Regions from separate parts of the Plantactinospora sp. CA-290183 genome, predicted to be linked through region 2. Evidence: riboswitches for the same ligand, from Rfam matches in the RefSeq annotation. Region 2 holds a riboswitch; the other holds the start of a gene.

Region 1 (5,551 bases), on a different contig from region 2:
CCGCCGCCGAGGCGGCGACCCGGCACGGCGAGGAGGCCTGGCGGCTGGGCGTCGACGACGAGGAGACCGCCGCCTGGCGGGACGCGGCCAACGACATGCACATCCCGTACGACCAGGAGCTCGGGGTGCACCCGCAGGTGGAGGGGTTCACCCGGTTCCAGGAGTGGGACTTCGCCGACACCCCGCCGGAGCAGTACCCGCTGCTGCTCAACTACCCCTACTTCGACCTGTACCGCAAGCAGGTGGTCAAGCAGGCCGACCTGGTGCTCGCCATGCACTGGCGCGGCGACGCCTTCACCGACGCCGAGAAGGCGGCCAACTTCGCCTACTACGAGCGCCGTACGGTCCGCGACTCGTCACTGTCGGCGTGCACCCAGGCGGTGCTGGCGGCCGAGGTGGGGCACCTCGAACTGGCGCACGACTATCTGGGCGAGGCCGCCCTGATGGACCTGCACGACCTCAACCAGAACACCCGGGACGGCGTGCACGTGGCCTCGCTGGCCGGCGCCTGGATCGCCCTGGTGGCCGGGTTCGGCGGGCTGCGGGACCACACCGGCACGCTGGCCTTCGCGCCCCGGCTGCCGAGCCGGCTGGAGCGGTTGGAGTTCTCGCTGATGTGGCGCGGGCTGCACCTGCGGGTCGACGTACGCCAGCGCGAGACGACGTACTCGCTGCGCAACGGTGGGGCCGGGGCCGGGATGGAGCTGCGGCACCACGGCGACCTGGTCCGGGTCACCAGCGACGAGCCGCTGACCCTGCCGGTGCCGCCGGCGCATCCGCCGGGTCCCAGGCCGGAGCAGCCGGCCGGCCGGGCGCCGGTGCGACGCACCGCCGAGCACGAGCCCTAGGCCGGCCCGTTCTACAGCAGCGACAGGTGTACGTGGTTGGTGTGGTCGCTGGACGGGTCGCCGTGCGAGGCACCGTAGGACTTCCAGCCGGTGGCCGGGAACCAGATCTGCCGGTACCAGATCACGTAGAGCACCCCCAGCCGGTCGGCGTTGCGGACGAAGAACGCGGCCAGGTTGTTGCCGTACGTCTTGTCGGCGCCGTGGGCGTCGCCGCCGAAGCCCCCGGGCGCGGAAGAGAAGTCGCAGGCCCGCCCCTTGGGGTGCTCGTAGGGGCCGCCGGGCCGGTAGCACGAGGTGTACCGCTTGAAGCCGGCGCGCCGGGCCTCGGTGTAGGCGTGCAGGGTGCGCGGCGTGACGCAGCCGGAGGTGGTCGGGTCGGCCCGGCCGCACGACTGCCTCGGCCAGGACCCGTCGCCGTTGCGCGGGGCCGGCCGGGCGACCGGTGAGTCGGCGGCGACGAAGCCGCCGGTGGACCTGCCGCCGACCAGGGCGAGGGCCCGTTCCGCCTCCCGCTTCTGCCGCTGCATCACGGCCACCTGCCGGCGCGCCTCGGTGACCTCGGCGTCGAGTGCCAGCTTCGCCCGGCTGGCGCGCTCCCTGGCCTGGTTGAGCTCGTGCAGCCGGTGGTTGTCCCACAGCGCCATGGTCTCCAGCCCCCGGGCGCGTTCCAGGAAGTCGTCCGTCGACGAGCTGTTGAGCAGTGCCAGCACCGGCCCGATCCGGCCGGTGCGGTAGGCGTTGCGGGCCAGCAGGTCGATCTCGGGCCCCAGTTCCGCGATCCGGTCCTGCACCTCGCGCAGTTCGGTGGCGAGTCGCGCCTGGCGCGCCTGGGACCGGGCCAACGCGGTCCTGGCCTGGACGTAGCCGCGACCGGTGGCCTCCAGCACGTCCCGCAGCAGTGGTGTGCCGCCCTCGTCCCCCGGTACGCCCGGAGGCGGCGACGCCGAGCCGGCGCCGGGGCGGAGCACAGCTCCGGCCAGCGCACCGACGACCACCACCACCGTCAACGCCAGCGTGCACCGCCGACGCCCCGATGCCGTCATGCACGTTCCTCCCGTCGGCCGCCTGCCGGGTTAGCTGACGGGCTCGGGACGGAACAACCCCTACCGCGGGCGCGGATTAACCCCACCTACCTGGTTCCCCGGCTCGCCATGTGGCGATTCGGCGGCGGCCGTGCCGGCGGGGGTCACCGGCGCCAGACCGCGGTCAGCTTAGCGGATTCCGGTGCCGGTCCGGGCCGAAATCGGGGCGATCAGGCAGGGAAAACTCCGCAGCGGAATCGAATGGTCACCGGTTGGGGCCGCTGGAGGGCAGCCCGGCCGAGTCGTGCGGCGGTAGCCGGCGCGGGTCGTCGAGGCTGCGCGCCTTGGCCGCCTCGTCCGCCCAGTCGCCCCGGCCGCCGGGCTCCTCCTGGCGCTCCTCCTCCGCCTCGGGGGCGGCGGTGGTGGGCTCGGATCGAGCGGGTTCCTGGCGGGTCATGGCATCCCTCACTTCGCCGAAGGTCGTCCAGCGGCCTTCCCGCCGTGCCCGCCGGCAAACGCCGGCCGCCCGGACCGGCGCCGGGGCGTACGGCCGGCCGGGCGGGGCGGTTGGCCACCGGACCAGCGGGTACGACCGGCCGAGGGCGTGGGCCGGGGAGCGGGGGCGACCGGAGCGGAGGCGACAGGATGGGTACCCGGACGACCGAGACGACGATCCCGACCGGCGGCGTCGAGCTGACCGGTGACCTCGTGGTGCCCGCCGACCCGAGCGGGATCGTGCTCTTCGCGCACGGCAGCGGCAGCTCGCGGCACAGTCCGCGCAACCGCGCCGTCGCCGGGACGCTCAACCGGTACGCGTTGGCGACCCTGCTGGTCGACCTGCTCACCCGGGGCGAGGAGGAACTCGACGACCGGACCGGAGAGCTGCGTTTCGACATCGGGCTGCTCACCGGGCGGCTGGTGGGGATCGTCGACTGGTTGCGCGGCGGTGGCGCCGGCGCCGCGCTGCCGATCGGTCTCTTCGGCGCCAGCACCGGCGCCGCCGCCGCGCTGTCCGCGGCGGCCGCCCGGCCGGCCGAGGTGCGCGCGGTGGTGTCGCGCGGCGGGCGCCCGGATCTGGCCGGTCCGGACCTGTCCCGGGTACGGGCCGCCACGCTGTTGCTGGTCGGCGGGCTGGACGAGCAGGTGATCCCGCTCAACGAGCAGGCGCTGGCCCGGATGGGGCCGGTGGCGCAGCTGCGGATCGTCCCCGGCGCGACGCACCTGTTCGAGGAGCCGGGAACCCTGGAGCAGGTGGCCCGGGACGCCGCCGGCTGGTTCGGCACCCACCTGGGCGCCGGCCCGGCGGACCCGCCCGGCCGGGCGGGATAGCCGCAGCCGCGCAGCGGCGGCAGGTGGTCCAGGTTCTTCAGGGACAGCCCACCGCACGTCGGTACCGGCGTCTCGGCCGGCGGGGGCACCGCGTGGGGAGCCGGGCGGGTCAGCTCGGCGGTGCCCCGGTCGCGGTGCGGTATGCCGCGACGCCCGGACCGGTGCTCCCGGCGACCGGTCGGGACGGCCGGCCGTCCGGCTCGGTGGGGAGCACCGGGAAGCCGTCCGAGCGGTAGCAGAGTTCGTCGGCGGTGACGATGCCCACCTCGTGACCGGGCAGGGCGGCCAGCCAGCGCAGCCCGGAGACGCCCATCGCCACCCCGGCGGTCGCGTACGCGTCGGCGCGGCCGAGGTCGGCGCCGACCACGGTCACCGAGGTCAGGCCGGTCGCCGGCACCCCCCGGTACGGGTCGACGACGTGGAAGCCGCGCTCGTACGTGCCGGAGGTGGCGATGGCGAAGTCGGTGCCGCCCAGCACCCAGCAGACCCTGTCCGGCTGCCACGGATGCCGGATGCCGATCCGCCACGGTTCACCGGGTCGGGGCCCGCCCCGGGCCCGGATGTCGCCGCCGGCGTTGATCCAGTGCGCGTCGCAGCCGGCGGCCAGCAACCGGTCCGAGGCCACCTGCACCGACCAGCCCTTGACGAAGCCGGACGGGTCGAAGCGCCCGGTCGCGTACGCGTCGAAGTAGCCGTCGGTGTCCCGCCACAGGTCGGCGCAGGCGTCCACGACCAGGCGGAAGTCGGCCGACGAGTCCTCGATGGAGAGCTCACCCCGGTCGAACCGGTTGACCTCGCTCTGCTCCTTGTACGTGCTGAACCGCAGGTCCACCTCGCGGAACCAGTCGAAGACCTCCTCGGCCAGCTCGGCCAGCCGGGCCGCCGGCAGCGGGGTGGCGAGGTGCAGGCTGATCGGCGTACCCATGATCTGTTCGACCCGGCGGAGTCCGGCGGTGGCCATCGGATCAGGCCTTCGCCTTGTCCAGCGCCGACTGGAGCGACGCCCGGTACGCCGCGCTGGTCAGGCTCGCGCCGGAGACGGTGGAGATGTCCGCGCTCTGCGCGGCGAGCGTCGCCTGGCGCAGCCTCGGGATCGCGCCGGTGTTGATGCCGACGCTGGTCGGGTCGTCGTCCGGGTAGCTGGCGTCGACGTCGGAGACCTTGCCGTCGCTGACCGTGACGGTGACCTTGATGCTGCCGTACGCGTAGGTGGCGCCGGCGCCGGCGAAGGTGCCGTCGCGCAGGCCGCTCGACGCGGGCGGCTTGGCGGTGGCCTTCTTCGCCGGCGGCGCGCTGGTCTTCCGGCCGGCCGGGGCCTTCGGGCTGGCCTCACCGCCGGCCGCCGGCGCGTCGTCGCCGGTCTCCAGCGCCACCTGGGTTTCGGAGCCCGGTGCCGGGGTGCCGAGCTTGGCCCCGACGAGCAGGGTGGTGCCGATGGCGGTGCCGAGCACGGCGAAGGCGGCGCGACGCACGGGGGGTACCTCCGGGGGGTTCTTCGGGACGGGCTCAGGTGGGGAACGGGCGCAGGACGGGACGGGCTCAGAACTCGAACGGGTCGAGGTGGATCTGCCGGCGGGGCACCCGGAGCTTGCGCATGGTGCGCAGCGAGACGTCCACCAGGCCGGGCGGCCCGCAGAGGTAGATGTCCCGGCGGCGCACGTCCGGCACCAGCTCGCGCATGCCCTTGGCGGTGAAGAGGTGGCGGGGCGCCACGTCCTCGCGGGAGCCGATGACGTACCAGACCTGCGCCTCGCGGGCCCGGGCCAGCCAGTCCAGCTCGTCGCGGAAGAGCAGCTCCTCCTCGGTACGGGAGCGGTAGATGACCACCGTGTGCTCGGGCAGGTCCTCCAGCAGGGCGCGGATCGGGGCGATGCCGCTGCCACCGGCGATGAGCAGGGCGCGCGGCCGGATCGCCCGGTTGGCGGTGAAGACCCCGGAGGGACCCTCGGCGAAGATCCGGGTACCCGGCTCCAGGTACTGGAGAGACTCGGTGTGGTCCCCGACAATCTTGACGGTCAGCCGCAGCCACTGCTCGTTCGGGGCGGCGGAGAGCGAGAACGGGTGCGCCTGCCACCAGCAGCCCTTGGTCAGGAACCGCCACCGGAAGTACTGGCCCGCCCGCGCGTCGAGCTCGTCCAGCCGGTGCCCCGAGATGTAGATGGAGACCATGTCCGAACCCTCCGGGACCACGTCCTCGACCCGGAGCCGGTGCCGCAGGTTGAACCTGATCGGCGAGATGATCCGTCCCCAGAGGACGGAGCAGATCACGAAGACGTAGAGGCCGGCCCAGAAGTACCGGCCGAAGCCCGACCGGACGAACTCCTGCCCGGTGGCGAACTGGTGCCCGTAGCT
Region 2 (5,551 bases):
CAACAGTGGCACTGTGCAATGATCACGCCACTTTCAGTGAGCGAAGAGGAGAGGCAATGGGGTTGCACCGCATCAGGTGGGCGCCGCGCTGGGTTGGCGCGTCGGCCACGTCCCTGGTACTGCTGGTCGGGTCCACCGCGTACGCGGTACCGGTGGTCGCGGCGGTGCCGCCCGTGACCGCCCCGGACTGCGCGGGGTCGACCGAGAGCGGGCCGTACGCCAGGGCGAGACCGGGCACCCCACACGTACCGGATCCGAACGAACTGACCGCGGTTCAGGCGGCCGAGCTGGAGCGCGAACTCGACGCGGCGTACGCGGAGCGGGTCGGCAGGGCGCCACTGGCCGTCTCTCCACTGCACCTGATCGTCATCCCGGTGGTCTTCCACGTCGTCGCGAAGAACCGCACCCGGGCGGGCGGCAACATCCCGCAGTCCCTGATCGACGACCAGATCAGGGTGCTGAACGAGGCGTACGCCGGGCGGACCGGCGGGGCCTGGACGCCGTTCCGGTTCAAGCTGAAACGCGTCAACCGCGTGGTCAACCCGGCCTGGTACCCGATCGTGCTGGAGAGCCCGGCGGAGTCCCAGATGAAGCGGGCGCTCCGGTCGGGCGGCAAGGAGACGCTCAACATCTACAGCGGCCAGCTGAGCGACGAGTTGCTGGGCTGGGCGACGTTCCCGCAGCGGGTCCTCGACCCGTACGACGGGGTGGTGGTGCTGGCCGAGTCGTTGCCCGGCGGCACGGCGGAGCCGTACGACGAGGGCGACACGGCCACCCACGAGGTAGGGCACTGGCTGAACCTGTACCACACGTTCCAGGACGGCTGTGGCGGCCACGGCGACCTGGTGACGGACACTCCGGCGGAGGCCGAGCCGGCCTTCGGCTGCCCGGCGGGGCGGGACAGTTGCCCGCGCAGCCCCGGCCGCGACCCGGTCCACAACTTCATGGACTACTCGGTCGACTCGTGCATGTACGAGTTCACCTTCGGCCAGACGACGCGGATGGTCCGGGCCTGGCGGGCCTACCGGCAGCCCTGGGGCTGACCGCGGACCCGCCCGACCTCCGAACCAGCCCGCCGGTGCCGGCCCCGCTCACGGGGTCGGCACCGGCTCCTCTTCCAGGACCGCCCGGCGCCGGCCCCGGCGGCGGGACGGGGCCGGCGACGCGGAGGCGGACGCGGGATCCAGCCAGACCTGCACCGCCGGACGCTCGGACCGCTCGTTGGCGAGCGGGGTGGCGCCGTTGCTGCCGTGCCGGGCGACCATCGCCACGTCGACGGTGAACTCGAAGAGCCGCCAGTCGACCTGCGGGGCGGCCCGCAGGTTGCCGGCGAGCCGGTCGACCCGCGCCTGGTCGGTCACCGGCCGGGCCCGGCCCGCCACGTACGCCTCGTCGTCGCTGTCCTCCGGTGGAAAGGAGTGCAGCGCGTAGCGCCCGTCACGTTCGAGGTCGCGCCGCTTCGGCGAGTCGACGACGAAGCAGAACAGTCCCTCGTCGGTGATGACCGGCGAGACCGGGTGCACGCGCGGGCCGCCATCGGCGCGCACGGTCGCCAGGTAGCCGAGACCCGGGCCGTACTGCTGGAGGAGGAGGCGGATCGCGGCCGCGAGGCGGGGCTCGTCGGTGGCGAATTCGGACCAGGAAGCCATACGAAGATTCTATCGAACATGTGTACGAGAAGACACCCCGACGCGCCCCGACCGCGCGCGTCGCCGGCCCGGTGGACCCTGCCGGACCCCGCACTCGCTAAGGTGGCACGGTGCTGCTCTCCGACCACGACCTCGTGATGGAAGTCAAGGCCGGGACGCTGGCGTTGGAGCCGTTCGAGCCCGCCCTGGTGCAGCCGTCGAGCATCGACGTACGTCTGGACCGGCTGTTCCGGGTCTTCAACAACCACCTCTACACGCACATCGACCCGGCGCTCCAGCAGGACGACCTGACCTCGCTGGTCGACGTGCCGGACGGGCAGCCGTTCGTGCTGCACCCCGGCGAGTTCGTGCTCGCCTCCACGCTTGAGGTGATCTCCCTCGGCGACCAGCTCGCCGGCCGACTGGAGGGCAAGTCGAGCCTCGGCCGCCTGGGCCTGCTCACCCACTCGACGGCGGGTTTCATCGACCCCGGCTTCTCCGGTCACGTCACGCTGGAGCTCTCCAACGTGGCGAACCTGCCGATCACCCTCTGGCCCGGCATGAAGATCGGCCAGCTCTGCATCTTCCGGCTCTCCTCGCCCTCCGCGCACCCGTACGGTTCGGCCGTCTACGGCTCGCGCTACCAGGGCCAGCGGGGGCCCACGCCGAGCCGCTCCTGGCAGAACTGGCGTACCTGGCCCACCCGCTGAGCCACCGCGGCGCCGCCCACCCGGAGCGACGGCCGCGCGCCCCACCGAAACGGACCCGTTACGAGCAGGACCCCGGTCGCGCGGGAGGCGACCGGGGTCCTGCTCGATGCGGTGATGATGCCGGAGATCAGCCAGGTCTGCCGAAGCTGTGGATCTGGCCGTCGTCGACCCGCTTCATCTTGATCGGTACGCCGGCCCGGGAGGCGTGCACGATCCAGCCGTCGCCGACGTACATCCCGACGTGGCTCAGGTCGGCGTAGTAGAAGACCAGGTCACCGGGGCGGAGGTCGGACCGGCTGACCCGCTTCATGACGCCGCGCTGCTGGCGGGCGCTGTGCGGGAGCGAGATGCCGGCCTGGCGCCAGGCGGCGGAGGTCAGGCCCGAGCAGTCGAACGAGTTGGGTCCGTCGGCGCCCCAGACGTACGGCTTGCCGATCTGGGCGCAGGCGTACTTGACCGCCTTGCCGGCCCCGCCGCCCGGGTACGTGGCGGGGCAGGGCGCCGGGCGCAGCGAGCCGCCGGCCCCGTTGCCGTACGCCCGGATCCGATCGGTCTGCAGCTTGTCGATCTGGGCGTCGATCTCCTTGGCCTTCTTGGCCAGCTCTTTCTCGGTCTTGCTGAGCTGGGCGACCAGCCGGTCCAGCGGGGCCTTCTGGGCGGCGTACTTCGCCCGGAGGTCCACCACGGACTGCACCTCGCGCTGCTGCCGGCGGGCGAACTGGTCGAGCACCGTGAGCTGGCCGACCAGCGCGCTGGGCGACTTGCTGGTCAGCACCGCGTTGACGGCCGACGCGCGGTCACCCTTGTACGCCTCGACGGCGAGTTCGCTGACCCGGTTCATCGCCGCGTCGATCTGCTTCTGCAGCGGCTCGATCTTCTTGGCCAGCTCGGCGACCTGCTTCTTCTTGGCGTTCAGGTCCTGCCGCGTGGTGTTGTGCTTCTCGATGATCGGCTCGATCTTCCGCCACGCCTCGTCGATCTGCCTCTCGATCTCGGCGACGGTGGGCTCGGCGTGCGCCGGCGGGGGGCCCACGACCAGCACCGCGACGCTGGCCAGAGCGGCGAGGGCGGTGGTGAGAATGGACCGACGTGAGCGGATCCGCGTAGTTCCCTCGGTGGTGGTCGCCCACCTGGGGAATCGCGGCCGCGGGGCAGAAAGGGCCACCGAGGTCCGTGCTCCTTCTTCCGTAGCCCGCCTACCGGGTTAGCTGACGGGTTCGGGCGGGAAGAGATTCGCCCTACCGCTGTTCTGCGGATTCACCCCATGATGCCCGGGTCCCCGGTTCGCCGATGTCGACGATTCGGCGGTGTCGAGCCGTTGTCGCCCGGCTGGGCGGCGTGCCTGCGGTCTCGACGGTCCCCAACCATAGAGAAGGCCGTTATGCAAAAGCAACCCGTGACGCAGGTCGATTCGTTACGTATCGGGGTGATCGCACAGGGTGTGGTGAAGGTTTCTTACGTCGCGAGGACGTAACGCGGAACCCATTGACGACTTCGCGTCCGGGGTGGAGGGTGACCTCAACGCCCACCCCCGGCGGAACGGAGTCCCCATGCCTCCCACGACAACCCCGTTGAGCAGACGAAACAGGCTCGGCGCCGCCGTGCTCGGCGCCGCCGTGCTCGGCGCCGCCGTGCTCGGCGCCGCCGCGCTGGTGCCGATCGGCGCCGCGCCCGCGGCGGGCACACCGCCGCAGCGGCAGCAACCACAGGGCCAGCACCCACAGGACAGCCGGCAACGGGAGTACGCCGCGGCGGCTGCCGAGTTCGGCGTACCGGAGAGCGTGCTGCTCGGCGTCTCCTACCTCCAGTCCCGCTGGGACACCAACGCCGGCACCCCCAGCACCAGCGGCGGGTACGGCCCGATGCACCTCACCGACGCCGCCCGGCTGGCCACGGCGGCCGGCCCGGCCCACGAGCACGGCGAGGACCGGCGCGGCGACCCCGCCCGGCCACTGCCCCACGCCACCGGCCCGCACGCGCCCGGGACGGCCCCGAGCGCCGGTACCCCGGGTGGGCAGACCCTGGACGCCGCCGCCGCGCTGACCGGGGCCGCCGCGCCCGCCCTGCGTACCGACGCGGCCGTGAACATCCGCGGCGGCGCCGCGCTGCTCGCCTCGTACCAGCGGGCCCTGGCCGGGCCGACCGGCCGGGCGAGCGACCCGGCGACCTGGTACGGCGCGGTGGCCCGGTACTCCGGCAGCGACCGCGCGGACGCCGCGGCGGCCTTCGCCGACGAGGTCTACCGGACCATCACCGAAGGGGCCAGCCGGACCACCGACGACGGCCACCGGCTCACCCTGCCCGCGCACGCCGGACTGACCCCCCAGCGGTCCTGGTTGGACCGGCTCGGCCTCGGCGGGCCGGCGCCCCGGCCGGACGGGCTGGAATGCCCCCGCGACATCTCCTGCGAATGGATCCCGGCGCCCTACCAGGCGTTCGGTGCCGGCGACTACGGCAACCACGACCTCTCCGACCGGCCCGGCCGGCAGAAGATCGAGTACATCGTCATCCACGACACCGAGGGCAGCTACGACACCACGCTGCGGCTCGTGCAGGACCCCACCTACGTGAGCTGGCAGTACACGCTGCGATCGGCGGACGGGCACATCGCCCAGCACGTCAGGGCCAAGGACGTGGCCTGGCACGCCGGCAACTGGTACGTCAACGCCAAGGCGATCGGCCTGGAGCACGAGGGCTTCGCCGCGCAGGGCACCTGGTACACCGAGGCGATGTACCGGACCTCGGCCAAACTGGTCCGCTACCTCGCCGCCCGGTACGACATCCCGCTGGACCGGCAGCACATCATTGGGCACGACAACGTGCCCGGCACCATCCCGTCGACCGTCGCCGGCATGCACTGGGACCCGGGACCGTACTGGAACTGGTCGCACTACTTCGACCTGCTCCGGGCGCCGTTGCGCGGCGTCGGTACCCCGCGCGCCGGCCTGGTCACCATCGACCCCGACTTCGCCACCAACCGGCCCGCCTTCACCGGCTGCGAGACCGCCGGCGTACCGTGCCCGTCCCGGGGCTCGTCGTCGGTCGTCCTGCACACCGCGCCGGCCGCCGACGCGCCGCTGGTGAACGACGTCGCGCTGCGCCCGGACGGCACCCCGAACACGATGCACATCTCCGACCACGGGGCGCGCGCCTCGGCCGGCCAGACGTACGCGCTGGCCGACCGGCGGGGGGACTGGACCGCCATCTGGTACC

What was found. Region 2 has a riboswitch for cyclic di-AMP ahead of ACQEUR_RS05830 (NlpC/P60 family protein). Riboswitches for the same ligand answer to the same signal wherever they lie in the genome.
Region 1: another riboswitch for cyclic di-AMP. It lies ahead of ACQEUR_RS01635 (coiled-coil domain-containing protein); the one in region 2 lies ahead of ACQEUR_RS05830 (NlpC/P60 family protein).

The regions. Positions count from the first base shown of each region.
Region 1 covers NZ_JBNJMX010000001.1:348,441-353,991, forward strand. The annotation lists gene ACQEUR_RS01630 (glycoside hydrolase family 65 protein) at 1-848, shown strand, start outside; gene ACQEUR_RS01635 (coiled-coil domain-containing protein) at 860-1,891, opposite strand; cyclic di-AMP (ydaO/yuaA leader) riboswitch at 1,895-2,025, opposite strand; gene ACQEUR_RS01640 (hypothetical protein) at 2,136-2,327, opposite strand; gene ACQEUR_RS01645 (dienelactone hydrolase family protein) at 2,516-3,199, shown strand; gene ACQEUR_RS01650 (FAD:protein FMN transferase) at 3,309-4,124, opposite strand; gene ACQEUR_RS01655 (FMN-binding protein) at 4,165-4,671, opposite strand; gene ACQEUR_RS01660 (ferredoxin reductase family protein) at 4,739-5,551, opposite strand, start outside.
Region 2 covers NZ_JBNJMX010000002.1:212,674-218,224, forward strand. The annotation lists gene ACQEUR_RS05815 (zinc metalloprotease) at 57-1,043, shown strand; gene ACQEUR_RS05820 (pyridoxamine 5'-phosphate oxidase family protein) at 1,092-1,649, opposite strand; gene dcd (dCTP deaminase) at 1,760-2,338, shown strand; gene ACQEUR_RS05830 (NlpC/P60 family protein) at 2,466-3,371, opposite strand; cyclic di-AMP (ydaO/yuaA leader) riboswitch at 3,516-3,655, opposite strand; gene ACQEUR_RS05835 (N-acetylmuramoyl-L-alanine amidase) at 3,889-5,551, shown strand, end outside.